DNA from 3 places in the Bacillus sp. DTU_2020_1000418_1_SI_GHA_SEK_038 genome. Region 1 is predicted to be linked to each of the others. Evidence: riboswitches for the same ligand, from Rfam matches in the RefSeq annotation. Region 1 holds a riboswitch; each other region holds the start of a gene.
What was found. A riboswitch is a leader RNA that binds a small molecule or an ion and turns the genes downstream of it on or off. The one in region 1 is predicted to bind lysine.
Positions count from the first base shown of each region.

Region 2: linked by a shared signal. The riboswitch ahead of RRV45_RS18485 (Na+/H+ antiporter NhaC family protein) and the one ahead of dapA (4-hydroxy-tetrahydrodipicolinate synthase) in region 1 are both predicted to bind lysine.
Region 3: linked by a shared signal. The riboswitch ahead of RRV45_RS16620 (aspartate kinase) and the one ahead of dapA (4-hydroxy-tetrahydrodipicolinate synthase) in region 1 are both predicted to bind lysine.

Region 1 covers NZ_CP135435.1:4,294,509-4,304,857, forward strand. The annotation lists gene RRV45_RS21240 (2-methylaconitate cis-trans isomerase PrpF family protein) at 1-615, opposite strand, end outside; gene RRV45_RS21245 (LysR family transcriptional regulator) at 773-1,648, shown strand; gene RRV45_RS21250 (ornithine cyclodeaminase family protein) at 1,777-2,766, opposite strand; gene RRV45_RS21255 (amino acid ABC transporter substrate-binding protein) at 3,257-4,030, shown strand; gene RRV45_RS21260 (amino acid ABC transporter permease) at 4,100-4,756, shown strand; gene RRV45_RS21265 (amino acid ABC transporter ATP-binding protein) at 4,771-5,514, shown strand; lysine riboswitch at 5,617-5,796, shown strand; gene dapA (4-hydroxy-tetrahydrodipicolinate synthase) at 6,088-6,972, shown strand; gene RRV45_RS21275 (tetratricopeptide repeat-containing diguanylate cyclase) at 7,015-8,436, opposite strand; gene RRV45_RS21280 (NCS2 family permease) at 8,619-9,905, opposite strand; gene RRV45_RS21285 (ABC transporter permease) at 10,268-10,349, opposite strand, start outside.
Region 2 covers NZ_CP135435.1:3,695,604-3,705,952, forward strand. The annotation lists gene RRV45_RS18485 (Na+/H+ antiporter NhaC family protein) at 1-1,111, opposite strand, end outside; lysine riboswitch at 1,233-1,438, opposite strand; gene RRV45_RS18490 (HD-GYP domain-containing protein) at 1,505-2,593, opposite strand; gene RRV45_RS18495 (IS110 family RNA-guided transposase) at 3,209-4,351, shown strand; gene RRV45_RS18500 (YunC family protein) at 4,511-4,813, opposite strand; gene RRV45_RS18505 (DUF72 domain-containing protein) at 4,916-5,761, opposite strand; gene sufB (Fe-S cluster assembly protein SufB) at 5,867-7,264, opposite strand; gene sufU (Fe-S cluster assembly sulfur transfer protein SufU) at 7,356-7,787, opposite strand; gene RRV45_RS18520 (cysteine desulfurase) at 7,777-9,006, opposite strand; gene sufD (Fe-S cluster assembly protein SufD) at 9,006-10,313, opposite strand; gene sufC (Fe-S cluster assembly ATPase SufC) at 10,332-10,349, opposite strand, start outside.
Region 3 covers NZ_CP135435.1:3,313,520-3,323,868, forward strand. The annotation lists gene sdhA (succinate dehydrogenase flavoprotein subunit) at 1-817, opposite strand, end outside; gene RRV45_RS16610 (succinate dehydrogenase cytochrome b558 subunit) at 886-1,494, opposite strand; gene RRV45_RS16615 (YslB family protein) at 1,880-2,335, shown strand; gene RRV45_RS16620 (aspartate kinase) at 2,386-3,615, opposite strand; lysine riboswitch at 3,786-3,965, opposite strand; gene uvrC (excinuclease ABC subunit UvrC) at 4,030-5,802, opposite strand; gene trxA (thioredoxin) at 5,873-6,187, opposite strand; gene RRV45_RS16635 (electron transfer flavoprotein subunit alpha/FixB family protein) at 6,389-7,366, opposite strand; gene RRV45_RS16640 (electron transfer flavoprotein subunit beta/FixA family protein) at 7,407-8,180, opposite strand; gene RRV45_RS16645 (enoyl-CoA hydratase) at 8,381-9,154, opposite strand; gene RRV45_RS16650 (TetR/AcrR family transcriptional regulator) at 9,194-9,781, opposite strand; gene RRV45_RS16655 (AMP-binding protein) at 10,016-10,349, opposite strand, start outside.

The sequences.
Region 1 (10,349 bases):
CACATCAATAATGGTAACTTCGATTTCCTTATTATCCCCTAAATCTATTAAATCGACAATATTTCCTGTTGGAAATAATTTACCTGTAAAGGCTCCACCAAAGTCGAGAAAGTTTACCATAATACAAGAACCAGTTCCAGATACCCCTGAAATAGAGAAATCACCATCATATACGATTTGCCCATTAAAAACAGGGATTTCAACTTCCATAACACGCATTGTATTTGTATTATAAATTTTAACGGTTGTATGGCCTTCAGTTATTTTTACTAATCCTTCTTCAACAGCAAACAATCCCACAGCAGATGCCATATTTCCGCAAGTAACGTTATAGTCAATATTTTGGCTGTTTGTACTCACCTGACCAAAAGTATAATAAATGTCACAACCTAGCTTATCTGTAACTCCAACAATGGCTACTTTACTTGTTAAAGGGGTTCCTCCACCAACGCCATCTATTTGACCATTTTTAGAACTCCCATAAATTTTTGTTATAACTAGATCTCTTTCTTCCGGATCTTTTGGTAAATCGACATCCTTTAGTATTAATCCTTTGCTCGTACCTCCCCTCATTAAAACGCTTGGCAACTTGTATAATTTACCGTGAATGTTCACCGGGTACACCTCTTAATAAATATTGATACCATGGTATAATCAGAGTATATTAAATATTAAGAAATAAATAAAATATTGGTTTTTTATAATAACCGATAAATTTTTTTTATTCCTATAGAAATTTCTTATGTATCTACTCTTAAATGGAGGAGAAATTATGGATCATCTGGATTGGCATTTACTTACTACTTTATTTGAGTATAAAAATATTACGAAAACTAGTGAGGTATTAAGAAGCTCTCAACCCGCTATTACATATAGATTACAAAGAATAGAGGATGAGTTTGGGGTAAAAATTGTTTACCGCGGTCATCGAGGAGTTTCCTTTACACCACAAGGGGAATATCTAGCAGAGTACGCTGCGCAAATGCTTAAAGAGCTCAGAAAGGCTAAGGAAGAAGTCCTGAATTTTGAAAATAATATACAAGGAATTTTAAGAATTAGTGCATCCAGCATCTTTTCAAGATATAAGTTACCACCCATCCTAGGAAGGTTTAGCGAAAAATATCCATTAGTAGAGTTTCATGTGGATACTGGATGGAGTGAGGAAGTAATTAACGCTATTTTTAAGGATCAGTCACACTTAGGCATTCTTCGAGGAAATTATAATTTTTCACATGAAAAGCAATTGCTTATGGAAGAAAATTTACTTTTAGTTTCAAAGACCCCGATTGATTTAAAAAAGCTTTCAAAGTTACCACGAATTTATTACAATACAGACACCTCTTTAAAAACTTTAATTGATAATTGGTGGACCGAAAATTATGTTTCACCTCCCACAATTACGATGAGAGTAGATAATATGGAAACCTGCAAAGAAATGGTACTAAATGGTTTAGGTTATGCAATTCTTCCTAATATTTTATTAGAAGGCGATGAAAAATTATATAAAACTCCTTGTTTAACGAAAGATGGCCAACATGTTAAAAGAAAAACATGGTTAATTTACAAAAAGGAATATTCAAACAATGTTTTAGTAAAGGCCTTTTGTGATTTTTTAAAGGATTGGGATTTTAAGCTAGGAAGTTCATAAAGAGATAGATAATTAGTAAATGGATGGGGAGTTATGCCCTTTGGTTGATTTTCACACCAAGAAAAGACCTCCCCTTGGAAAACAAGAAAAGGCCTTTTATAAATCTATAACTACTCTTCTTACCTGCTTTATATATCTACTTCACTTCCCACACCCTGTTTAATAGCCTTTTCATAGGCAGCCGATGCAACAGCCAAATCAAAATAAGCAATCCCAACTGATTTAAAAAAGGTGATCTCCTCATCCGATTCCCTGCCAGAGATTCTCCCTGCTGCCAGCTCTCCAATTTCCCCATGAAGGTCTGAAAAGCTCCATTCCCCTCTGTTAGCTGGAATAATAAAGTCACCAGCCTCATCTTTTACGCCTTCGATCGTATCAGCAACAATTTTTGAACATTTTTGAAGAGTTTGCACGTCTACCTCTTGCATATGCGGGAGATACGATCCAACACCATTAATATGTGTTCCAGGCTGCAGCGCTTCCCCTGAAAAAACAGGAGTTTCTGATCTCGTGCTGCAAATAACGATTTCTGCTTTCGAAACAGCTTCATCTGCATCATCCATAATCGTAATTTCTCCTTCATACTCTGGACTAAGATCTGCTATGCGACCTGCAAATGCATGTGCTCTTTCTTTCGTTCGATTATAAAGCATGACTTTCTTAATATCACGAACCTCCAGAACAGCCTGAAGCTGCTCCTCTGCCATTCCGCCGCAACCTATCACTGCTACTGTTGATGCTGTTTCCTTCGCCAGATACTTCGTTGCGATCCCGCTAACCGCCCCCGTACGAAGCCTTGTTAAATAAGAAGCATTCATACAAGCCAGATGATCCCCATTGTCGGTGTCACTTAAAATAATAACTCCCTGCGTGGTCTTTTTCCCTACTGATGGATTGTTTGGAAAAATGGTGACTACCTTGACAGCTGTTTTTCCGATTGGCTCCATTGCACTGGGCATATAGAGGGCCGATGCATTTTTTTCGGGGAATTCTAAAACTGTCCTGTGCGGACTAAGAATTTTCCCTTCTATGTAATGCAGTAACGCCTGTTCCAAGTCCTGAATAGCATCCTTCATTGTATACATCGATCGTATTTGTTTTTCTGATAAAACTAGCAAAATCAATACCTTCTTTCTGAAAATAGGAACCATTTTCTTCGATCCCTTTTTTATTTTTCAAGCTGCTTCTGAATCCAATACCTCATTCCTCCGGCTACGCACCGTAGAAATCACTGTTTAATTGCATACTATATTACCTGTAAAATTAAGACTTAACAACATTATAGTATGACTATTTTTATATTTCAAAATATTATACTTGCGGCTAGAGTTTTTCTCCCCTTCCAAAAAAGCATATCTTCATCATTTTTCCACTCCAAAGGATATCTGGCTAAACGCTCCTTTACAGTCCTAATGATGGACATAAGGGTTTTGATTGGTCTCAGCTAATAACGCAACATAATGTTGATTGGTCTCAACAATCTCTACAACAATACTTTCCTACTAAAATAAATCTCCTAATATTTCTATTTACTTTTTAATTTTATCTTGTTATCATGATAACATGGTAACGTACTAAAGGATTATGACAAAAGGTGGTCTACTACTAATGAAACGATTTTCAGCTATTATTCTAGCAATATTAACTGTGTTTGCAATTTTAACAGGCTGTTCATCAAGTGCTGATACGAAAGACAACGAGATAATTATTGGGATTGATGATAAATTTGCTCCTATGGGCTTCCGAGATAAGGATAATAATCTTGTAGGATTTGATATCGATTATGCAAAAGCTGCAGTCGAAAAAATGGGGAAAGAAGTTAAATTCCAGCCAATTGATTGGAAGACAAAGGAATCTGAATTGAGCAGCGGACGAATTGACCTTATCTGGAATGGGTATACCATTACTGATAAGCGTAAAGAAATGGTTCTTTTCACAAAGCCTTATTTAGCGAATGCTCAGGTTATTGCAACGAAAGCAGATTCTGACATTAGCGCTTTAGCTGATTTAGATGGGAAGGTAATTGGCCTTCAAGGACTTTCCTCTGCATCTGATGCCTTAAATGCCAACCCGATTAAGGACAGCATCAAGTCTGTTTCTGAATACGCGGATAATGTCCTTGCCCTAAGTGATTTAAAGGCCGGCCGTGTGGATGCGGTTATCATTGATGAAGTCGTGATTGATTATTATATGGCCCAAGAAGAGGGTACATTTAAGGTCCTTGACGAATCATTAGCACCAGAGGAATACGGTGTAGGTGTGAAAAAAGGCAACGATGAATTATTAAAAGAACTGCAAAAAGCCCTTGATGAGTTAAGCGCAGACGGTACCGCTGCTGAAATCTCAGAAAAATGGTTCGGTGAAGACAAAGTTCTAAATTAATCGTACAAATTATAGAAGCAAACAGGGTTTCCCTCGGAAAGCCTGTTTTGTTTTTGGAGGAATTCTTTCATGATGGAATACATTCTGACAATTATTAAGCCCATGCTTGAAGGGGCTCAGATGACCATTCTTTTATTTATTATTGCCATCGTTGTGTCCATTCCATTAGGCTTTCTTTTGACTCTAGCTGTTAAAAGTTCGATCAAGCCGCTTTCATGGTTGGCACAAGGCTATATTTATGTGATGCGTGGAACCCCGCTCCTATTGCAATTATTATTTATTTGTTTCGGGCTTCCTTTAATACCTGTAATTGGGGAATATTTAGTGCTTGATCGTTTTGTAGCTGCCTGCTTGGGCTTTATCTTGAATTATGCTGCCTATTTCGCGGAAATTTTCCGTGGAGGCCTTTTGGCTATTGATAAGGGACAATATGAGGCTTCCCAGGTGCTTGGCTTAAGCAAATGGCAGACAACGACACGAATTGTCCTGCCGCAAATGTTCCGAATTGCGCTCCCTGCTGTTTCAAATGAATCGGTGACACTTGTTAAGGATACGGCATTGCTATATGCTGTCGCTGTACCGGAGCTTTTACACTTTGCCCAGACAGCTGTTAACCGCGACTTTACGATTGTGCCGTTTTTCATCGCCGGTATTATTTATTTAGGTATTACGCTTATTTTAACAGTGCTATTTAAATGGCTAGAACGGCGCTATAAATTTGAATAAGAAGGATTGATATTATGGCTATCATAGAAGTATCCAACCTAAAAAAATCATTCGGTCATTTAAATGTCCTAAAGCAAATTACATTTGATGTTCAAAAAAATGATGTTATCGCTGTCATTGGCCCATCCGGTTCTGGAAAAAGCACTATGCTTCGCAGTCTGATTCATCTTGAAAAAATTGATGATGGCAGCATTTGTATTGACGGTGATTATCTAGTGAAGAACGGCGTGTACTCCAAACCGCAGGAACTGAATCGGATTACTTCCAAAATGGGTATGGTTTTTCAGCACTTTAATCTATTTCCTCACCTAACGGTAAAAGAAAATTTAGAAATTGCTCCTAAGATGGTAAAAAAGGAAACGGCGGAATCCCTTCAGAAGCGCAGCATGGAAATTCTCGAGAAGATTGGGTTAGCTGATAAAGCAGGCGTGTATCCTGGAAACCTCTCAGGCGGACAAAAACAAAGGGTTGCTATTGCTAGAGCCTTAATGATGGAGCCTGAAATTCTTCTGTTTGATGAGCCTACGTCAGCTCTAGACCCTGAATTAACTGGTGAAGTGCTGCAAGTAATGAAAAAACTTGCTGAAGAGCAAATGACGATGATAGTCGTTACTCATGAAATGGGCTTTGCTAAAGAAGTCGCCAATCAAGTTCTGTTTATGGATAACGGAGAAATTGCGGAGTCCGGCCATCCGGATCAACTATTCTCCAACCCTCAATTTGATCGGACAAAAGCATTCTTGAATCGAGTGCTATAGTAAGCTTCTGGAAAAACATTTCTAAATATGTCTTGCAATTAAGGAAACTTTCAGTTAACATGGAATACAATTAAATAATTTCTTATTTCAAGAACTTTTTGAAGTGAGGATAGAGGCGCAAAGACCATCAGTACACAATCGGAGGATAATGAGACCCTATGATGATTGTCGAAAGGGGAATTTGCCGAAGTTTTAGGAATCTCATGTTCTTAAAGCTGGGCCTGTGTTGAATAAATACAGGACTGTCATATAGGAGAGACTATATGGAGGGCTATCGCACAAGAAACGGTGAATTTCCACACTATTGTTTCTATAGCAGCAGCGAGTCCCTCGTTGTTGCTTTTTTGCGTTTAGTTTTAAATAGGCCCTATCACCTCTACTTTTTAATAAGAAAAGCGGAAGCGCCTTGATCACCCCCGACAAGCATAAGACGATCTACACGGAAAGGTGTACTTTACCTTTCAGGGTAGATTGGCTTATGACCTCGAGGGGGTAGGCGCTGGAGCTAGACAGTTCTCAAACTCGAGAAAACTTAAACTTTCTTATCATTTTAAAAAAAGGGTGTGTGAAGTTATGAATTTTGGTCAAGTACTTACAGCAATGGTTACGCCATTTGATCATAACGGTGAGGTTGATTTTGAAGCGACAAAAAATTTAGTTAACTATTTAATCGAGAATGGGTCTGATGGGTTAGTTGTCGCAGGTACGACTGGTGAGTCGCCAACTTTAACAGAGGAAGAGAAAGTGGCTCTATTTAAGTTTGTTGTTGAGGCAGCTAACGGCAGAGTTCCTATCATAGCTGGTACAGGATCGAATAATACAAGAGCTTCCATTAGCCTGACTAGAAAGGCTGAGGAGGCTGGAGTGGATGGCATCATGCTTGTTGCTCCATACTATAACAAACCATCTCAAGAAGGCATGTATCAGCATTTTAAAGCGATTGCTGAAGCAACGTCTTTACCGATCATGCTATACAATATTCCGGGACGAAGCGTTGTGAATATGTCAGTTGAGACCATTGTAAGACTTTCAGAAATTCAAAATATCGTGGCCATTAAGGAAGCTAGCGGTGACTTAGACACTATGGCCCAAATCATCAGCGAGACGCCAGCTGACTTTACTCTATACAGCGGGGATGATGGCCTTACACTACCGGTCCTGGCTATTGGAGGAGCAGGGATTGTTTCTGTAGCTGCCCATATTATCGGGAACGAAATGCAAGACATGATTAATAGCTTTAAAAACGGTGAGCTTCAGAAAGCCGCAGCTGCCCATCGCGAGCTTCTTCCGGTTATGAATGCTTTATTTAATGCTCCAAATCCAACACCGGTAAAAGCTGCTCTTAATCTGCAAGGCATTCAGGTTGGCGGAGTCCGGCTTCCATTGGTTCCTTTAAATAATACGGAAATGACTGCATTGCAGGAAGTATTGCAAACACTTCAGCCAGTAAATGCTTGATCATTAGAAGAGCCCGCACCTTAGGTTAGGAGCGGGCTTCTGTTATTCCTTATCGGCTAACTTAACACAAACGTTATTTTTTCCGCTTTTTTTGGCCTCGTAAAGTCCGAGATCTGCATGATGGAATAGTTCTTGAAATGATCGTACTTTTCCGTCTAAGTTATCCGTAACCCCCATACTGGATGTTATGGATACACTGTTTCCTCCCATTTCAATCTTTACATTACCGATAATCCCCCTCATTTCTTCAGCCCTTTTCTTGCCACTTTCAAGTGAAGCGCCCCTTACCAATACGACAAATTCATCCCCGCCATAGCGGGCGAATAGCTCATTTTCCTTCATTGTTTTTGAACAAGCATTACTTACTTGCTTAATAACCTCATCACCAAAAAGGTGACCGTACTGATCATTAATGATTTTAAAATTATCGATGTCAAATAAGATACAGACAATATTTTCATCTTTGACAGATGCTTGTTCTAACCACTCTTTTGAGGTGGTTTCTAAATAGCTTCGATTAAAGATACCTGTTAAAAAATCGGTATTGGCTTTCCTTTTAAAATCAGACATACTATGTTTAATTTCAAGCTTTAAAGCCGTTAATGCTAATTCTTGTTTATTAATTTCGTTTAACAAGGATATATATTCCTTTTGAACACGATACCCTAACTGAACATCCTCCATCTGCTCACATAATTGGCATCGCTCTTCTTGAATTGATTTTAATAGGTATAAATCACGATAGCTTTCCACTAATTCCTTTGCAACAGTTAAAGAGTCAAATGCTTCCTTAAATATTTTTTGCTTCCTATACCAGCTGCCTTGTAAATGATAGCATTGAGACTTTTCCCTTATAAAGGATTCTAAAATGGGGTCATGGATCATTTCATTAATTAGTGCTTTGGAAGCATGAAAATGATTGAGCTCAAGATAAGCTTTTGCAATGTTTAGCTTTACTCTCAGTTCAAGAATAGGACTGGCAGGTTTGTGTAATTTAGACGCCTCTAGTCCCTTTTGCCCCGCTTCTAAGGCTGCCCCATAATTGCCTTCCTCCATCAAAACATGACTGATATTGCTATATCCATTGCTAACTATATTATATTTCTCTAATTTCTTTCCTAACCCAATGCAATTCTCCAGTGTCGCCTTGGCCTTCGCAAAATCCTTATTATATTCATAAAGCAAAAACAATACATTGTACTGATGTAATAGATCTGCTTCGTCTCCAAAACGGCTGCAAACTTCAACATAGGCTTCAATACTATTAAAAGCTTCCTCTGTATCACCAATACAATAATAGGAAGCAGCGTGATTTATATGGGCAGTTAAAATAGATTTAAAATCATTGCATTCTTTTCCGCTCTTCAGAAGATGATAGCATGCCTCAATCGTTTCCTTATATTTTCCCTCGGCCCTAAGTTTGGTTACTTTTTGCTGTAATAGCTTTAAATCTTCTTTCTCCATATTTCTGCTCCTTAGTATATGAGTATAAATATGTATAAGTTATTTCTTTATATGATGTATTAGATTATACCTCATAAACTAGAGTAGAGCCTGTTTTTTCCTTGTAAAAAAACTTTATTCACAAGAAAAAAGAGAAGTGATAATCACTCCTCTGCACTGGGCCGTTTTTAGAACATAATTTATTATAAAGCACCTAATATAAAATACAGGAGAAAGAAAAACGCAATAACATACATTGTTCCTGTAACTTCTTTTTTTCTGCCTGTTGCCCATTTTAAGATCGGGTAAGCAATAAAGCCAAAAGCAATTCCGTTAGCGATATTAAACGTTAGCGGCATGATGGCCAGCATTAAATAAGCCGGGAAAGCCTCTGTAAAATCGCTAAAAGGAATTTCTTTTATGGATTGGACCATAAGACATCCAACAATAATCAATACGGGTGCGATCGCGCTATTAGGAATCACTTTAAAAATCGGTGTGAGAAATAGTGCCGGTATAAACAGCAATCCAGTTGTTAATGAGGTTAAGCCAGTTCTACCACCCGCGGCAATACCTGTTGCGGACTCAGCAGCAGTCGTTGTTGGGCTGCAGCCAAATAGGCCCGCACCGATAACTGAAAAGGAATGCGCTTGAAAGGACTTGCGAAATTTCGATTTATCTGGGAGCATGCCAAGCTGGGCACCCATATTTTGAAAAATAATGACCATCGATAAAGAAAATACGGCTGTCCAAAAATGAAACGTTCCAATTTGGCTAAAATCAAAAGCTAAAAAAACCTCTTGATAGCCGTTAAATGAAAGTTGGAAATCACGCAACTTTGAAAAGTCGACAATACCAAATAAAGCTCCAATAACTGTCCCGATCAAAATTCCGATCAAAAAGTTCCCTTTAACATTTTTCTGAAACAAGGCCACAAGAATAAGCAGAGTAAGCAGGGTCGTTAAAGCATGGGGATCGCTAATTTTCGCCAGCGCTACAAAGGTTCCCTCATTTGCTACGATCACACCGCCATTTTTCAAACCTAGAAATGCTATAAATAAGCCAATCCCTGCCGTCATGGCATGAATCATAGACATCGGAATAGAATTTGATAAATAATCAGCAACTTTCGAAGTTGTCGTTATCACAAAAACAATTCCTGCAATAAGAACAACGGCTAAAGCCTGCTGCCAAGTTAGACCGAAAGATAACACAAGGGTAAATACAAAAAAGGCATTGTCCCCCATCCCTGGAACGATGATTAGTGGAGAATTTGCCCAAAAGGCTAATAACATACAGCCTATGAAGGAGCAAATCACCGTGGCAAGAGTGACCGCTTCATAAGGCATGCCGGCAATATTCAAAATCGCACCGTTCACAACTATGATATAGGCTACCGTAATAAATGAGGTCAGACCAGCAACCATCTCTGTCCGGACACTCGTATGTTCTTCTTGAAGGTGAAACCATTGATTCAATTGTTTTAACAAGAGTCAATCACTTCTTTCTAAAAAAAGCCAGTATTAAGAAAAGCGCAAGCGCCTTCGGAACAATCAAAGGACAATTGTTCCTGCGATGTTTATTCGCAGAAGCTTTCCTTTGTGCCCACCCCCGACTAGCACAAGACGAGCCTCACGGTAAGGTGAGCTCTACCTTTCAGGATTGGCTTGTGAGCTCGAGGTCGACAAAAACGCGACGTCCTGTCGCATTGTCGACACTAGTACGTCCTGTACGTTGGGGGTAGGCGCTGGAGCTAGACATTTCTCAAATTCGAGAAAAGTTATACTTTCTTATATTCTAAAAAAGCTGGATGTCTATCCGACCTCCAGCTTTCAATTATAATTTATATTGCTTAACGTTTTCCAACATCATAAGGTTCCCCTAATGCCTTCGGTGCACGTGCTTTTCCTGTAAAAACAAGAACAAGCAATGTC
Region 2 (10,349 bases), 600 kb from region 1:
GTCCTGTTTCCAATCGTCCGATTAAATCTGATATGGTCCAGGCAAACAATAGAATATAAACCGCCGGCAGCATCGATTTCATGCCAGATAGAAGTCCTTTGCCTAAAATGCCGCCATCTACCCCTTTTAAAACAAAGGCTTGGCGGAAAAACATCGCCATAGTTACAAATAAACCTAAAAGCCCGCCGATCATAAGGGACTTCGAAACATCTGTGTTTTCAAAAATCTTGATAATAGTTGCTGTCCCTTCTGTAGCTTCATACCCCGTCCAAAACATCATTCCAACAGTGCCCAATATTAACGTTATAATTGGCCATAGTAAATCACCGACAGTTCCCTTTGTGCTTGTTGGGAGATCATCTTTTAATTCTCCAGCAAGCGGTTTATCCGGGTCATAGACTAAACCCTCTTTCACGGCGCGAATCTCATGAATTCTCATTGGACCAATTTCGAAATTTCTTAAGGCTACAATGAATACCATTGCTAACGTGGTCCAAACATAGAGATTCATTGGAATCATTTGCAGAAAAGCCGAAAAGGCTGAGTACTCTGTTACATGATTCGCTGTTAAAATAGTTCCGATTAGCGTAATAATATAAGCCCCCCAGCTCGAAACTGGTGAAACGACACAAACAGGGGCAGAGGTTGAGTCAATTAAATAGGCAAGCTTTGCCCGGGATACTTGTTGCCTATCTGTAATAGGCCGGGATATTTGCCCAACAGCCAGTGCGTTAAAATAATCATCAATAAAAATAATAATACCTAAAACTGCCCCGACAATTTGCGCACCTGCACGAGTTTTCACCCGTTTCATAGCCCATTCTCCAAATGCACGGCTTCCGCCAGTTATAGAAATAAAAGCTGTGATCATTCCCAAAATGAGCAGGAACATAATGATATATACATTCCATGTATTTAGCTTTCCATCTGCAACGAAAATCCCCTTAACAGAATCATAAATAATTGCTAAGGTGTTTGTAATGCGAAACTCACCTAATATAAAAGCTGCTGATACTATCCCCACTCCTAATGAAAGCAATACCCGTCTAGTCATAATAACCATAACGATAGCCAGCAGCGGGGGTATCAGTGAAAAAACTGTGTTCTCCACAATGTTTTTCCTCCTTATTTTTTGTGGGAGGGAATCATGAAAGGTGATAGAGCCAAATAAAAAAGAGTAACGATAGAGAAAAGTCTACCATTACTCATCATAAGCAATTAGTTTCTCCATCACGATCTGTAGCTCCCCAATATGAAGGCTGTTTCAGTTTACGAATACTTTTCCCTCATAATGACAGTGTTACTCTTGTTCAAAGTAACCCCAGCAAAATAATGGTTGACACCATTTATTTTACTTCGGCAAAATTCCCTTTTAACTGTAGTCATCGTTGTCATCCTCATACAGTCTACTCTTGAATTTGGCACCTCTACCTCACCGGACTTGATAAGGTTTATTTGAATGTCTCTACAAATATATCAAAATAGTAACTCTGTTTCAAGCTGATCATTTAAAAGCAGTATCACAGCTAATAATAATGACGTTTAACTCCTGCTTTAAATCAATATCATAAGGAATTACTTTTTCTCCATGATGCTCCATGATTCGAATATGGGGCCGGTCTCCTAAGCCAGTATTTTGTCCTGAAACAATTCCTTTTCTTCCATCATTTAAAACAACCGACAAACCAACTGGATAAATAGCAACCGCCAGTCGAAAAGCTTCTACCACTTTTTGATCAAATAATGATCCCGAACCAGCATAAAGAACTTCGAGTGCTTCACTTGGGAGCATCGCTTTTCTATAAACTCGATTAGAGGTGATTGCATCAAACACATCTGCTACAGCAATTATTTTTCCAAAATAATGAATGTCAGGTCCTAGCAAACCTCTAGGATAGCCTGTTCCATTCAGGCGTTCATGATGCTGATAGGCACAATGGGCTACTAAGAGGGGAATCGTATGCACTTTCCTCAAAATTTGGAATCCCTCATCTGCATGCTGTTTGATTGCCTCATACTCAATATCCGTCAGCTTTTCGGGCTTAAGCAAAATATCTAATGATACTTTTAGTTTGCCTATATCATGAAAAATAGCGCCAAGCCCTAGTATCTCAAGTTCTTTCGTTGAAAGTCTTAACTCCATACCGATTGCCAATGAATAAAGTGTTACATTCAGAGAATGGGTAAAAATATAATTATCGTATGTATATGCATCTGCTATTAAATTCAATAATTCCGATTTCTCTTTTATTTCAGTTAAAAGATACCGAATTATTTCAGAAAATCGCTTGGAAGCCTGTTCTACCACAAACGAATTGGTTATATCAAGATCATTTTGTATTTCCTGAAATGTAGAGCATATCGTTTGTATTGCTTCCCTGCGCATGGAATCCGAAAGTGTGCCCTCGTACTCTATATCCTCAGTTTCACTGTCTTTAATAAAAATATAAGTTATTCCCAAATCTTGAAGACGCTGTATCATTGAATCTTTTAAGATAATTCCTTTATTTAGCAATATTTGACCTTTTTCATTGTATATCGCTTTTGCAAGAATTGTTCCGGCGTCAACTGATGCTGTCCCGACTAGTCTCATGTAATACACCTTTTCGTTGCATAATTTACTATCATATTTTTGTTGGAAATTTATGTACTATTTTTTCTATGTTAAACTAAATTGTCGTTGGATTCATTGAACAAGCCTTGATGTACGGAGTAATCACCAGCGCAGAGAAATGAAGCCAATGACATTTACATTCTGGGTTGAGATTTTGCAAAATCATGAATTTATCTAGAATATTATTCTTGTTTTTGCGACATTTTTCCTATTATTTCTACATTAACCTTTTATCGAGGGAAATTTCAACTGACATAAGTCCTAAAATTTCTTTTGTAATTATTAATGAAGAAAATTGGACACTAATTTCGAAAATCGTGACTGTAGCTCTTATACAACAAAAACTAACATGATTAAATTTTACTCCCAACCCAGGCATGAAAATGTTTAAACCCCGTCCATACTGATAGATGACATAAGCAGGTTCAGTGCGTGTCTTTTTTTGGTGACCTCGATCCTGTAACAAAAACTGCTTGAATGAGTTTGGAGTTCAACCCTTTGTGAGCACCTGCAATCGGGTGACTACGGACAGAAAAATACTTATTGTCAAACTCGTTCCCTGTTTATGATCTTGTTTAAGAATAGGTGGTTATGATGGAAGTATTGTTGGAACGTTGTGCAGGTTTAGATGTTCATGCGGAAAGTATTGTTGTTTGTGTACTTAAAGGGAACGATGATAACGAGTTAACAACTGAGATTGAGACTTTCCCTACCTTTACAAAAGATTTATTTCGTCTCTTAAAATGGCTAGAAGAAAAACAAGTTACACACCTTGCGATGGAAAGTACAGGTGTTTATTGGAAGCCAGTGTTTAATATTCTGGAAGACTTTTTTGATATCACCTTAGCTAACGCCCAAAGGATTAAGAACGTCCCTGGTCGTAAGACCGATGTAAGTGATGCAGAATGGATAGCCAAGTTGTTAAGGGTAGGTTTGATAGAAAAAAGTTTTATTCCACCCTCAGACATACGTGAGCTTCGGGATCTTACTCGACTTCGAAAAAAGTGGATAGGACATATCACTTCTGAAAAGAACCGTATTCAAAAAACTTTTGAGAGTTCGAATATTAAGCTAAGTTCCGTCATCTCCGATGTCTTTGGAGTGTCTGGCCGAAAGTTGCTTGCACGTCTTCTAGAAAAAGGCTATATAGATGAGGAAGAAGTAGAATCCTCTATTCATGGACGGATGCAACACAAAAAACAAAGTATTTCCGATTCCTTATTTGGAACGATTAACAATCATCAACTTTTTTTAATCAGACAGTCTTGGAAGCATATTGAATACTTGGAGTCTCTGACCGATGAAATTGACCAAAAAATTGACCAGATACTTAAAAGCTACCAAGAGGAAGTAGCTATCCTAACGTCTATACCAGGTATAAGTAAAAATACCGCTTCGGTAATTATCGCAGAAATCGGGGTAGATATGCGCCAGTTTCCTTCATCTGAGCACCTTGCTTCTTGGGCAGGATTATCCCCAGGAAATCACGAGAGTGCAGGAAAGAGAAAGAGTACACGTACAACTAAAGGGAATCCTCATATTAAATCTGCTTTATGTGAAGCTGCTTGGGCTGCATCGAGAAGTAGAAATAAATGGTTCGCACTAAAATATTGGTCTACTGCAGCAAGAAGAGGAAAGAAAAAAGCACTCGTAGCCACAGGCCATCGAATGCTTCGTACGATTTACTCTATGTTAATCAACAAAGAGCTATATAAAGAACCGCTACAAACTAGTTAGTATAGCCAAGTCCACAATAATATATACGAGATACCTCTCCACAAGGTAGCTCAGCTTTCTTATTGTCAAATTTAGGATGACCACTCAAGTAATGATCTATACCTACTAACAGATAAAAGATTATTTTCACAGAAAAAAGGCAGCCTAATACCGGCATGCCTAAACCATTTTTAGCAGCGCTTCTCTTCCAGCCATCCCTTTATGGATTCCTAGAGCCTCAGCTTCGTAAGTGACTGATTCAAGTGGTGCATCGAGAAGCTGATCAATCGTTTTCACGCCTACTGCTCTTCCAGCGATGACTTTCCGGTCTTTAAGCTTCTCATTTAATAATGCCACATCAAGAGCACCGCACATAATATATCCTTTATCGTTTGTCACAACAAGTAGATTTGTTTTTGGCAATTGCACCGAGACACATAGAAACGAGTGTCCCTGAATGTCAATCGGCTTTAAATCAATCAATGAATAAACACTCCTTTCCCTTCCCATATCAAAATATGCATGGCTAAGGGAAAGCGTGTATTACTTACTAGACTAGTTTGCGGAATTATTTATAACTGTCAGCTAAAAAAGATTTAATTGCCGCGGGGCTAATTCCTTGTATTCTATATTCAATAAATCAATAAGCTGTAAGGCATTGTCCGCTGCGTCTCCACCAGAATTATTATTAAATACAACATATAGCGTTTTGCAGGCGTCTTTTAATTTCTTAAGATGCTTAGCCCATTCGGAAAGCTCTTGATGATTATAGCGATATAAGTATCTGACTTCTCGCCAGTTTTCTGCGTTTTTCTTTTGCCATCCATGAACATTTCTTCCATGAAAGCGAATGAGCACTTTCTCATTATTTACTGTTTCTAACACAGTTGGTATAGATCCCTCTCCAGCCTGTGGTTCATCACAAATAGAATGAATCCAATTTTCTTCTTTCATAAATTGAATCGTTTTTTCCTTATACTCAGGTTTAAACCATGATTGATGCCTGAATTCTAGTGCACATGGAAGGTCCCCCATCTTTTCTTTGCACCAGCGTAAATAATCTACATTCTGCTTCTTACAGTCGAACCATGGCGGAAATTGAAATAGGACCATAGCTAATTTATTTCCTTCAATATAAGGCTGTAAAGAGCCTTTAAAAGCAGCGAACATTTCTTCCTTATCTTTAAAAGGAATTTCGCCTCTTTCATGCCCCGTCATACCTTGGTAGGCTTTTACGATAAATTGAAAGGATTCAGGAGTGTCTCTCACCCATCTTTCTGAGTTTCTTTTTGGCTGTACAGCATAGAATGACGCATCCACCTCAACCGCAGGAAAATAGCCGCTATATTCCTTTAATTTATCCCGTGGAGAAATATTTTGAGTATATAAGCTGTCATGATCTCCCCATCCTGCTACTCCGATTAGAATCATAGGGAACACCTCCTTCAGAAACATATTAGCATATTTTGAGCTAAGACAATTTAGTTTTAAAAAATCCGCTCACCAAATTGGCAAGCGGATTTTCCTATTCATATATTAACCAATTGAACCTTCCATTTCGAACTTAATCAATCTGTTCATTTCAACCGCATATTCCATTGGAAGCTCTTTCGTAAATGGCTCGATGAAGCCCATTACGATCATTTCAGTTGCTTCTTCCTCGGAAATACCGCGGCTCATGAGATAGAATAATTGTTCTTCAGACACTTTAGAAACCTTTGCTTCGTGCTCTAAAGAGATGTTATCGTTCATGATTTCATTGTATGGAATTGTATCAGAAGTTGATTGATTATCCATAATTAACGTATCACACTCGATATTGGCACGTGCGCCATCAGCTTTACGGCCGAATTGAACGATTCCGCGGTATGTTACTTTACCGCCCTGTTTAGAGATCGATTTCGATACGATTGTTGAAGAAGTGTTTGGAGCAAGGTGAATCATTTTTGCTCCTGCGTCTTGGTGCTGACCTTTGCCTGCTAATGCGATGGAAAGTGTCATTCCACGAGCGCCTTCTCCTTTTAAAATAACTGCTGGGTATTTCATCGTTAATTTGGAACCGATATTTCCATCAATCCATTCCATTGTGGCATTCGCTTCACAAACAGCACGCTTTGTCACAAGGTTATACACGTTGTTTGCCCAGTTCTGGATCGTTGTATAGCGGCAATACGCATCCTTCTTAATGATGATTTCTACAACAGCACTGTGAAGAGAGTTTGTTGTATAAACAGGAGCTGTACAGCCCTCTACATAGTGAACATGTGCGCCTTCATCCACAATGATTAAAGTACGCTCAAACTGACCCATGTTTTCAGAGTTGATACGGAAATAAGCCTGTAATGGCGTTTCAACCTTAATTCCTTTAGGAACGTAGATGAAAGATCCGCCTGACCAAACAGCAGAGTTTAGAGCCGCAAACTTATTGTCTGTTGGAGGAATAACCTTCGCCCAATGCTCACGGAAGATGTCTTCATTTTCACGTAAAGCGGAATCCGTATCTTTAAATACGATCCCTTGTGCTACAAGATCTTCCTGCATGTTATGGTAAACAACCTCTGATTCGTATTGAGCAGAAACCCCTGCTAAATACTTTTGTTCCGCTTCTGGAATTCCAAGCTTATCAAACGTTTGCTTGATTTCTTCAGGAACTTCATCCCAAGAACGCTCAGTTTTTTCAGATGGTTTAACATAATACGTAATTTCATCAAAGTTTAATGACGCTAAATCTCCGCCCCATTGCGGCATAGGCATGTTGTAGAAATGCTCTAATGATTTCAAACGGAAGTCAAGCATCCATTGTGGCTCTTCCTTCATTTTTGAAATTTCTTCAACAATTTCTTTCGTCAAACCGCGTTTTGATCGGAAAATGGAAACGTCTTTGTCGGCAAAACCATATTTATAATCGCCGATTTCAGGCATCTTTTTTGCCATCGTCGTATTCCTCCATTCATTGCAATAGGAGAGGTAGATTCCCCTATTACAAATATATTTTAAGCCCAAGACATCTTGTTTAATAGCTATTTCAATTCTCTTTTAGGCCTTTTTCCATGGCCTTCCACGCTAAGGTTGCACATTTAATTCGTGCCGGAAATTTGGCAACACCCTGCAACGCTTCGATATCCCCGAGGTCTAAATCAACATCATATTCTTTTCCCTGCATAATATGTGAGAAAACCTCTGAAAGCTTCAATGCATCATCAATATTTAAGCCTTTTATTGCTTGAGTCATCATGGAAGCAGAAGACATGGAAATCGAGCAGCCTTCCCCTTCAAATTTTGCATCCACTACTTTTCCCTCATCTAACTTTAACGTTAACTGAATTCGGTCCCCGCATGTCGGGTTATTCATATTAATCGTTAGGCTATCATCTTCTAGGATCCCTCTATTACGGGGATTTTTGTAATGGTCCATGATTACTTGTCTGTATAGAGTATCTAAATTATTAGAAGACATCGCTGAAATACTCCTTTGTTTTGACAAGCCCTTTAACAAGCTTATCAATCTCTTCTTCTGTATTGTACAGATAGAAGCTTGCTCGCGCTGTCGCCGAAGCTTTCAGCCATTTCATTAGCGGCTGTGCACAATGATGGCCAGCACGGACAGCAATTCCTTCAGCATCCAATACAGTGGCAACGTCATGTGGATGAACATCATCAAGGTTAAAAGTTACAACACCCGTACGCTTCGATACTTCTTTCGGACCGTAAATCGTGATGCCTTCAACCTGTGACATTTTTTCCAATGCATAAGCTGCAAGCTTATGCTCATGAGCCTCAATATGATCTAAACCAATCTCTTGCAGAAAATCAATGGCAGCCCCTAATCCAATTGCTCCAGCGATAATCGGCGTACCGCCTTCGAACTTCCAAGGGAGTTCCTTCCAAGTTGATTCGTATAATCCGACAAAATCAATCATTTCCCCGCCAAATTCAATCGGTTCCATGTTCTCAAGAAATTGTTTTTTGCCATAAAGGACGCCAATACCTGTAGGGCCACACATTTTATGTCCTGATAATGCAAAGAAATCACAATCTAAATCTTGCACATCCACTTTTAAATGTGGTGCACTTTGTGCGCCATCCACAACCATGACTGCCCCATTTTCATGAGCAATTTTCGCAATTTCCTTAACTGGATTCACAACACCAAGTACATTGGAAACATGCATAATCGATACAATCTTCGTATTACTTGTAACGAGCTCTCTCACATCTTCTAGAGAAATCGTTTCATCCTCCTGAAGAGGTATATACTTCAAAATGGCACCTGTATGTTTCGCTACTTGCTGCCAAGGAATGATATTACTATGATGCTCCATATAGGAGATAACAATTTCATCGCCCTCTTTAAGGTTTGCTCTAGCATAGCTTGAAGCAACTAAGTTAAGGGCTGTTGTTGTTCCTCTAGTAAAAATAATTTCTTCCGTTGATTTCGCATTGATAAATTTACGTACCTTTTCTCTAGCACCTTCAAAGCCGTCAGTTGCTCTCGTTCCAAGCGTATGAACGCCTCTGTGTACATTAGAGTTATATTCACGATAATATTTATCTACCGCTTCAATAACCTGAACAGGCTTCTGTGATGTAGCAGCACTGTCCAGATAAACAAGCGGGTTCCCATTGACTTCCTGATGTAATATTGGAAATTGTTTGCGAATATCCTGGATATTCATTATCTTACTTTCCTTTCGATTACTTCCACAAGTTGCTTGCTAACTCCCTCAATCGGAAGTGCATTTACAACCGGTGCAAGGAATCCATGAATGACAAGACGCTCTGCTTCAGCCTTTGGAATTCCGCGGCTCATTAAATAATAGAGTTGAAGCGGATCTACACGTCCGACAGATGCTGCGTGTCCAGCTGTTACATCATCTTCATCGATTAATAAAATTGGGTTCGCATCTCCGCGAGCCTTTTCATTCAGCATAAGAACGCGAGATTCTTGTACTGCATTAGATTTAGATGCACCGTGCTCAATTTTTCCAATTCCGTTAAAGATGGATGTAGCAGAGTCCTTCATCACACCATGCTTTAAGATAAAGCCTTCTGTATTTTTTCCAAAATGAACAATGCTTGTTGTAAAGTTTTGCGTTTGATCTCCTCGACCAACTACAACTGTTTTCGTATCTCCGAATGAACCATCGCCCATTAAGTTTGTTACATTTTCATAGATCGTATTGCTATCATTCATTAATCCAAGAGCCCAATCAATACGAGCATCTCTTCCAGCAACACCACGGCGGTTTACATATCCAGTTAATCCTTTAGCTAGTGTATCAACTGCACCATATTGAACCTTGGCACCAGATTTAGCTAGAACCTCCGTTACGATATTAAATACCCCGCTAGCTGCTTCCATAGTGGATACATAGTTTTCAACATAAGTAACAGAGCTATTATCCTCAGCAACAACAATCACGTGATTGAAAAGAGTTGCCTTTTCATTATCATGAACAAAAACTGCCTGAATTGGTTTGGCAACCTCGACATTTTTTGGCACGTATAGGAAAACTCCGCCATTCACTAAAGCTGCATGTAAAGCAGTCAACTTATGCTCATCTGCTTTAACGCCTTCAGTCATAAAATATTTTTGGAGTAAATCACTATGCTCTCTCGCTGCTGTAAAGATGTCAGTGAAAATAACACCCTTATCCTGCAGTTCTTTTGAAACAGAAATATATGTTGGTCTATTGTTACGCTGAATATATAAATTTTGTTCAGCAGCTTCAAGCTCAATTAATGTTTTCACATCTTCCGGAAGCTCATTTAAAGAAGTGTAGTCTTCACTGCCTACAATATGCTGCTCAAACTGTGTTAAGTTCCAGTTTTTTATACTCGTTTTATCAGGTTTTGGCATTGGCAGATTTTCAGAGTTTTCAAGGGCTTGCAAGCGAAACTCTGTCAGCCATGCTGGTTCACCCATATCTTTTGAGAAGGAGCTTACATACTCCTTACCAAATAATTTTGTTTCTGTCGACATAAAGGATCCTCCTAACAATTACGCTTCTTGGCCAAC
Region 3 (10,349 bases), 980 kb from region 1:
CAAGGAAATACCAAGGCTTTCCATCCTTATATGTCCACACTCGTCCACCTTCACCACGTGCAGATTCGCTCATAAGACGAAGCTTATCGTCTCCAGGGATTGCAGTTGGGTGGATTTGAATAAATTCACCATTCGCATAATAAGCTCCTTGCTGATAAACAATAGAAGCAGCCGATCCTGTATTGATCACGGAGTTCGTTGATTTACCGAAGATAATTCCAGGGCCGCCTGTAGCCATGATAACTGCATCTGCTGCAAATGTTTGAATTTCACCAGAAGTTAAGTTCTGTGCAGAAATTCCACGGCAAACTCCATCATCATCAATAACGGCACCCAAGAATTCCCAGCCTTCGTATTTCGTTACAAGTCCTACAACCTCTTGACGACGAACTTGCTCATCCAATGCATATAAAAGCTGCTGCCCTGTTGTAGCTCCAGCAAACGCAGTACGGTGATGCTGTGTTCCACCAAAGCGGCGGAAATCGAGTAAACCTTCAGGTGTACGATTAAACATAACACCCATACGATCGAATAAGTGAATAATACCAGGTGCTGCTTCACACATTGCTTTAACTGGCGGCTGGTTCGCTAAAAAGTCTCCGCCGTAAATAGAGTCATCAAAGTGAATATATGGTGAATCTCCTTCACCCTTTGTATTTACAGCTCCGTTAATACCGCCTTGGGCACAAACAGAGTGAGAACGTTTAACCGGAACTAAGGAAAACAACTCAACCGGAGTCCCTGATTCTGCAACTTTAATTGTTGCCATTAAGCCGGCTAGACCGCCGCCGACAACGATTACTTTACCTTTAGCCATAGTGACTCACTCCCTATTACTTTGTAAAACTAAAGCATAATTTTTATCCGAACATTTTCTATTATTAATTAAACAAATGCTGTAATCGCACGAATACCTACAATTGATAATAAAATAAAGATAACAATTGTAGCGTATGTAGTTATTAATTGTGAACGAGGAGAAATTGTAATTCCCCAGCTTACACAGAAAGACCATAATCCATTAGAAAAGTGGAAAATTGTTGAAATAACGCCTACAATATAAAACCAGAACATAAATGGATTCGAAAGAATATTCTCCATCATTTGGAAATTAACATCTGCACCGAATGCAGCTTGTACACGAGTTTCCCATACATGCCATGCAATGAAAATAAGTGTAATAACGCCAGACACACGTTGCAGCATGAACATCCAGTTACGGAAAAATCCATATTTGCTTACATTATTTTTTGCTGTAAAAGCAATATAAAGCCCATAGATGGCATGAAATAATAAAGGCAAGAAAATAATAAATGTTTCTAAGATAATTCTAAACGGCAGACTCTCCATAAAACCTGCTGCCTTATTAAAAGACTCCTCTCCCCCTGTTGCAAAATGATTGACTACTAGATGCTGAACTAAAAATAGCCCTACTGGTATAACACCTAGTAATGAATGCAATCTGCGACTTAAAAACTCTCGATTACCCGCCATGATTTACCCCCCTAATTTTTTGCAAGATGTATGGTGTCGTTACTTCGTATATAAGAATTTTCACCAAAACATCAATTCGAAAATGGCATATCATTTTCTTACAATTATGTGACATGTCCATTTTACTCCCAACATCTTAGAGCGTCAAGGAAACGATTACATAAAATATTTTAAATATTAAAATCATAAAAATATATTAGTATTGTATATTTTTCCCTATTAATTATGTATTAACCATTATTATTAAGTGTTAACACTTTTGGTTTAATATATCAAAAAAGCATTAATCTTCCACTGCAAAACAGTCCGCTTTTTCGTCATTCTATATCTAAATTTCTTCTCATTTGTATATAATAGAAGAATAATAGAAAGAGGGGATTTAAGCTTGAATGAAACAGCTACAGAATTAAGACCAATTGAACAAAAAAACGAGTTCATTTCTGTCTTTGGATACGAACTTATTAGAGAAGTTCTTTTACACGACATATTAGGCGATGATACGCCTGAAATATTATATTGGGCTGGAAAAAGCCTTGCACGTAAATATCCACAAGAGTCAATATCTCACATGATTGATTTCTTCAAGCAGGCTTCATGGGGAAACCTAGTCCTAAAGAAAGAATCAAAAAGTGAAATGGAATTTGAGCTTTCTAGTTCTTTCATACAGGAGCGATGCAAAAAAAATAGCCGATGCACTTTTCAGCTCGAGGCAGGGTTTATTGCTCAACAAATTGAACTTCAATCTGAAGTCATTTGCGAAGCATATGAACATCCTAATAAAAGAAAAGGAAAAGTTCAGTTTACAATAAAATGGGATAAAAAGGACAAAACCGAATTTTAACTTTAAATAATGATAAAGAGGCTGTTCATTATGACAGCCTCTACTCTATTTTATGATTCAATTGGTATACCAGATAAATGAAAAGCCTCGTGAAGGGCCTCAACAGCCTGTACCATTTTTTCTTGTCCAATAACCGTTGAAACCTTAATTTCCGATGTACTCACCATCTTTACTTCGATGTCATTGGAGGCCAGCACTTCAAACATCTCTGCTGCTACCCCTGGGTTTGAAACCATTCCTGAACCAATAATTGAAACTTTGGCAAGTCCTGTCTCTGACTCAATTCGGCTATAGTTTAATTTCATCTTACAGTTTTCTAGAACCTTTATGGCGTCATCGAGATCTTGATTTTTAATCGAGAAGGATAGATTAGTTGATTGCTCTGCCAGTGTACTTTGAATAATAATATCAACATTTATATGATTTTTTGCTAATTCAGAGAAAACTGTCGATAAGCCAATTAAAGAATTCGGCAACCCAATAACAGTGACTCTTGTGATTTCATTCTCAAATGCAATTCCGCGTACAACTAGATTTTCCTCCATATTTACTTCCTCCTCAATAATAGTGCCCGCTTCTCTTTCACTGCTTGAACGAACCTCAATTGGAATATTAAAGTTTTTTGCAAATTCTACTGCCCTAGGATGCAAAACGCCAGCTCCTAAATGGGCAAGCTCAAGCATTTCATCATAGGATACCGCCGATAATTTTCTTGCGTCTTTAACATAGCGCGGGTCTGTCGTAAACACTCCAGTCACATCTGTATAAATATCGCATTTATCCGCTTTTAAAGCCGCGGCTATTGCGACTGCCGTAGTGTCTGACCCCCCACGCCCTAATGTTGAAATGGCTCCGTCTTCCGTAATTCCTTGGAACCCCGCAACTATAACAATCCTTCCTTGGTTAAGCTCACTCTTCAACCTTGAAGTATCAATATCCAATATTCTTGCATTTCCATGTACTGACTCTGTTTTGATTCCAGCCTGCCAGCCTGTTAAGGATACAGCAGGAAAGCCCTTTTCTGATAAAGCCATTGCTAATAAAGAAATCGTCACCTGTTCACCAGTAGTTAAAAGCATGTCCATTTCTCTTTTGCTTGGAGAGGAGGAAATTTCCTTTGCCAAACCGACAAGATGATCTGTAGATTTTCCCATTGCGGATACAACCACAATAACATCATTGCCCCTATTCTTTTCCTCGATTACACGATTGGCAACGTTTCGGATCTTTTCTACATTAGCAACAGAAGTTCCACCAAATTTTTGGATGATAAGTCCCATGTTTTCCCCTCTTTCTTATTTTGCAAATTATTGAATTAGCAGCTATCCTTCAATTGCCTTTATAAATTATGCAGAAAATGCCCGATTGATTGGATTTTTGCATAAAAAAAAGCAATGAGATCCTATCTCATTGCTGTGTTTATAAACGTATAAAAAAATACGATTTTACACAGTGAGATAGCTCTCCAAGACGGTTTTGTCTTGACAATCTTACATTTATTCAATGCAAGACCAGCGAAAAAAGTTATGAGACTTTGTCCACTTCGGCAAACATTCCCTTTCAAAGCTTTTCATTGAAGCTCATTCTTCTCCAAGCTTTTACTATTGAAGTTCGCACCTCTACCTTCACTTTAATACTATAAAGTGATATTAAATTTTCAGTAATTATAGCACGTTCAATTTCTTCTCACAATACTATTCCTGTAATTTTCTTTTTAATTCTTCCGCAATATTTGCAGGAATACCGATTTTTCTAAATTCCTCAATGCTAGCCTCTTTCATCTTTTTGACGGACCCAAAGGTTTTTAGCAGCTGTTTCTTGCGCTTTTCCCCAATCCCAGGGATTTCATCAAGCACTGACTGAAAGGCGTTTTTTCCTCTTAGCTGACGATGGAAGGTTATGGCGAAACGGTGGACTTCATCTTGAATTCTTTGCAGCAAATAGAACTCCTGACTGTTACGCCCAAGAGGAATCATTTCTAACGGATTCCCGTACAAGAGCTGTGAAGTTCTATGCTTCTCATCCTTAACTAGGCCAGAAATAGGAATATCAAGATTTAATTCATTTTCCAATACATCTCTTACTGCTTCAACATGCCCTTTTCCTCCATCAATAATGAGCAAATCTGGAAGGGGCAGGTTTTCTTTTAATACTCGAGAATATCTTCTACGTACTACCTCGCGCATAGAATCATAATCATCCGGACCCTGCACGGTTTTTATTTTATATTTACGATATTCTCTTTTCTCTGGCTTGCCATCAATAAAAACAACCATGGCAGATACTGGATCTGTTCCTTGAATATTTGAGTTATCGAAGGCTTCAATTCGATGAGGGGTATAGATCCCTAGCTGGTTCCCCAAATTTTCAACCGCTTTAATGGTTCGTTCTTCATCCTTTTCAATAAGGGAGAACTTTTCTTGAAGGGCAATTTTAGCATTTTTACAAGCTAATTGGACTAAATCCTTTTTCTGGCCTCGTTGCGGTTGGATTGTTTTTACTTCTATAAGCTCTTCAGCCATATTGGAATTAACCGTATTGGGCAGCAATATTTCCTTAGGCTTAAAATGATTAGCCTTTAAATAGAATTGACCTAGAAAAGTTAACATTTCTTCATCGGGCTCATTGTAAATTGGAAACATCGAAACATCCCGTTCGATTAATTTACCTTGTCTAATAAAGAAGACCTGAACACACATCCAGCCTTTGTCGACAGCGAACCCGAATACATCTCGATCTGTAAAGTCTGTAGTTGTAATCTTTTGCTTTTCCATCGTTGCTTCAATATGAGCAATTCTATCCCGAAACTCCTTTGCCTTTTCAAAGTCAAGTTCTTCGGCAGCGGCTGTCATTTTTTGTGTTAATTCAGCTTTTATTTCCTTGTAGCCTCCATTTAAGAAACGGGTGATCTCATCAACCATTGTTTTATATTCTTGCTCGCTTACTTCATTTACACAGGGAGCTAAACATTGTCCTAAATGATAGTAAAGGCAAACACGGTCAGGCAAGGTTGTACATTTTCTTAATGGATAAATTCGGTCAAGCAGCTTTTTAGTTTCATTTGCAGCATGGACATTTGGATAAGGCCCAAAATATTTCCCCTTATCTTTTTTGACCTTTCGGGTAGTTATGAGGCGGGGATGTCTCTCGGCAGTTAGTTTTATAAATGGATAGGTTTTATCGTCCTTGAGCATAACATTATATTTAGGATCGTACTTTTTAATTAAGTTCATCTCAAGAATTAATGCTTCCATATTAGAGGATGTCACAATATATTCGAGGTCTTCTATTTCATTGACTAATCTTTGTGTTTTTCCGTCATGTGAACCAGTAAAGTAGGATCTGACACGATTTTTTAAAACCTTTGCCTTTCCTACGTAGATGATAGTTCCTTGACGGTCCTTCATTAAATAGCACCCCGGCTGATCGGGCAACAGCATTAATTTATTTTTAATAATTTCATTCATTTTATTATCACTTCCGAATAGAAATGCGTAAGGGGCCGACTAAGTCAGACCCCTTACAAATCTAATCTTATTATGCATGTTTTGATAGAAGTTCTGCAAGAGCTTCTTTAGGCTGGAAGCCAACCACTTTGTCTACAACTTCTCCATCTTTAAAAACGATTAAAGTAGGGATGCTCATGACACCATATTTTCCTGCAGTTTCTTGGTTCTCGTCTACATCAAGCTTGACGATTTTAACTTTATCGCCCATTTCTGTATCAAGCTCTTCAAGTACTGGAGCAATCATTTTGCAAGGTCCGCACCATGGTGCCCAAAAATCTGCCAATACAACTCCTGAACCAGTTTCAGTAGAAAAAGTTTGATCTGTAGCGTTTATAATAGCCATTGATATGCCTCCTATTTTTAAGAAAATTAATAAATATAACGACAGTATACCATTGTTTATTCCCTCATGCTAACGATTTGCTTCGAACGTAATTTCCCCTAAATTTTCTATAACTATTCATATCTCATTTTCATTTTGGGATTATTCCTATAATGAAAACAAGCGGCATTTTGCCGCTCATTTTTCGCTTATATCATAGGCTTATGCATTTATTAACAGTTTCTTAAACTCTTCTGTAAGCATTGGAACTACCTCAAACAGGTCCCCAACAATCCCATAGTCTGCAACTTTAAAAATATTTGCTTCTGGGTCTTTATTTATTGCTACAATGACTTTGGAGTTTGACATACCTGCAAGATGCTGAATGGCTCCGGAAATTCCGCACGCAATATAAAGGTCTGGTGTAACAACCTTACCTGTTTGGCCAATTTGCAATGAATAATCGCAATAATCAGCATCACAAGCACCACGAGAAGCTCCAACTGCTCCATTTAGAACTTTCGCAAGCTCTTTTAATGGACCAAAGCCTTCCTCACTTTTAACTCCACGCCCTCCAGCGATTACAACCTTTGCTTCAGAAAGATCGACTCCTTCGCTTGCTTTGCGGACAACCTCTTTAATAATGGTGCGAAGATCTTTAATGTCAACAGATAGAGTAGAAACGTCTCCAGACCTAGATTCATCCTTTTCAAGCGGGCTAATATTATTCGGGCGAATAGTAGCGAAAATTAAACCATCTGTAACAATTTTCTTTTCAAAAGCTTTTCCTGAATAAATTGGACGAGTGAATACTAAATTGCCTCCTGCTAATTCTAAGGCTGTTACATCGGAAATCAATCCAGAGCTTAATTTAGCAGCAATTTTTGGAGCTAAATCCTTCCCTAAAGCTGTATGACCAAAAATCAAGCCATCCGGCTTTTCTGCATCAATGACAGCCATAACAGCCTGTGAATAGCCATCAGATGTATATTGCTTAAGTTTTTCATCTTCAATGGTTACGACACGGTCCGCACCATATTGGATTAATTCTCCGCCTAAAGCGCTTACAGAATCGCCAATTAAAATTCCTACAACTTCTCCGCCTTCTGCTGCCGTTTTTGCCGCAGCTACTGCTTCAAAGGATACATTACGCAATGATCCATCACGGACTTCACCTAAAACTAAAACTTTTCTAGCCATTATGCTTTACCCCCTGCGTTCATATTCTTGTATATTCCGATCAGACTACTTTTGCTTCTGTATGAAGAAGTTGCACTAGTTCTTTGACTTGATCTGCAAGCTCGCCTTCGAGGATTTTTCCAGCCTCTTTTTTAGGTGGCAGATAGATTTCAATTGTTTTTGTCTTTGCCTCAACATCGTCTTCTTCAAGATCAAGATCATCAAGCTCTAGCTCATCAAGCGGTTTTTTCTTCGCTTTCATAATTCCTGGCAATGATGGATAGCGAGGCTCGTTTAAGCCTTGCTGAGCTGTTACTAATAAAGGCAGGCTTGTCTCGATTACTTCGGAATCCCCTTCGACATCACGAATAACTGTTACATTGCTGCCCGCAATATCGAGCTTTGTAATCGTTGTAACATAAGGGATGTTGAGAAGTTCAGCTACTCGTGGTCCAACTTGACCTGAACCGCCGTCAATCGCAACGTTTCCAGCAATAATTAAGTCAGCATCCTTGTCTTTTAAGTATTCAGAAAGGATTTTTGCAGTTGTATATTGATCACCGTATTCTAGGTCATCTTCTGTATTAATTAACACAGCTTTATCAGCACCCATAGCAAGGGCCGTACGAAGCTGTTTCTCAGTTTCTTCATTTCCGACAGAGACAACAGTTACCTCTCCGCCATTTTCATCACGGACCTGAATGGCTTCTTCGATTGCATATTCATCATAAGGATTAATGATAAATTCTGCTCCATCTTCGTTTATTTGACCACCTGAAATCGTAATCTTCTCTTCTGTATCAAAGGTTCTTTTCATTAAAACATAGATGTTCATAATATCCCTCCTAATAATAAAAGCGTATGACCTCGAGCCCCCAGGCACAGTAGGCAGATAGTAAAATCGTAAGTGCCGAAGCAAAAACATTTTATTACTTCTAAAAATTAAGATAATTTATTTCATACAGAATGTTCACCCTGTACATGCTTATTATAATAGATTGCTAGAAAAATTGTTATCGGAAAAAATTATTATTTCTATTTTCCAATAAATTTTGGTTCTCTTTTCTCGATAAATGCAGAAATCCCTTCTTTTCCATCTTCTGAGACGAATACATCTCCGAACAATTTTGCTTCCATCTTAACTCCTTCAAAGTATTCTTTAGTTTTAGGGTAATTTAAAAGATCGATAGCAGCCTTAATGGAAACTGGGCTCTTCTTGGCAATTTTCTTTGCCATGTTATAGGCATTTTCTAAAAGCTCGCTTTCAGGGTAAGCATGATTGGCAAGACCATACTGTACTGCTTCCAAACCCGTAATAGGATCACTTGTAAATAGCATTTCGGCAGCTTTAGCTGTGCCAACAAGTCGCGGAAGACGCTGTGTTCCTGCAAATCCTGGGATTAATCCAAGCTGAAGCTCAGGAAGTCCAAGCTTTGCATTCTCAGCAACTAGTCTGAAGTGACAACCCATAGCTAGCTCTAGTCCACCGCCAAGTGCGGCACCATGAATAGCAGCGATGATAGGCTTAGGGAATGTTTCCATTCGTTCAAATAATTTCTGGCCATAGGTTGAAAGACTAGAAAAATCATTTCCAGATTCAATTGTTGTAAATTCTTTAATATCTGCACCTGCTGAAAAGAAACAGCCTTCTCCGTGTATTAAGATGACCCTAATTTCGTCATTTGCTTCAATTTCATCTAATACGGCGGATAACTCTTTCAATACTCCTGAAGAAAGAGCATTTGCCGGAGGACGTTCAATCGTAATAGTAGCTACCATATCCTGATAAGACCATTTTAAAAATTCCATATTTCATCCATCCCCTTTTCTTTCAATACTATGCAATGGCTAATGACGCGCGGCACAGCCATTGAGAAGTAGTTGATGCACTGGGCCTGCTAACGAGGGCAAATCATATTTTTGCTCATTCATGACCCAGGTTGTAACTGTCTCATCCATCGTGCCAAATATCATTTGGCGTGCTAATCGGGTATCTAAAGCGGCTGAAAACTCCCCGGTTTCCTTTCCCTCTATTAGGATTTTTTCCACTAAAGAAAGAACACCTTTTAGAACTTCATTGATTTTATGACGGATTTCCTTATTGGACTGTCTTAGCTCCAATTGAGTCACGATAGCAAGATGGCGATTCTCAGAAAGCATATTAAAATGTGTTTCAACCAATACTAATAATTTCTCCGCAGCTGATTCTTTTCCTGCAATTTTTTCTTTATATTTCTCAACAAAGTATCCCATTTTTTCTTGAAAGAGAGAAATGAGAATATCTTCTTTATTCTTAAAATATAAGTAAATCGTTCCGTCAGCAACTCCAGCCTGCTTGGCAATTTTGGAAACCTGTGCTTGATGGTAACCATTCTCTGCAATGGCTATGACTGCAGCATCAATGATTTGACGATACTTAGGTTTATTTTTTTTCACAGTGTCCCTCCTTCCAAGAATGTGTAAGCTGATTTTAGTATAAGGGGCGATTAATTGCTAAATGATAATGAATGAATCATCATTCATATTTTTATAATAGTGCCACAATTCCGTTCTGTCAAGAATCTGTTGTGCAGTTTTTGATGGACGGATTTATTATGTCATTTATTTAATAATGGTACAAGCCTATTTCGTCAAAAATAAAGAGCCGAAGTAGAAGCTCGGACTCAAAAATTAAGCCTGCTTTTCCTGATCATCAGTTAATTTCTTTTTCTCTTCATCTATCAGTGCTCTTTTTAATATTTTTCCAACGGCTGTTTTTGGAAGCTCGTTACGGAATTCGTAAAGTCTTGGAACCTTATAGGCCGCAAGATATTTTCGAGCAAACTCATTTAACTCTTCTTTATTTGCAGTTGCCCCTTCTTTTAAGACGATGTAAGCTTTAACAGTTTCTCCACGATATGGATCAGGTATACCGGCTGCTACAACTTCCTGCACGGCAGGGTGCTCATAAAGGACTTCTTCAATTTCACGCGGATAAATATTATAACCTCCAGCGATAATCATA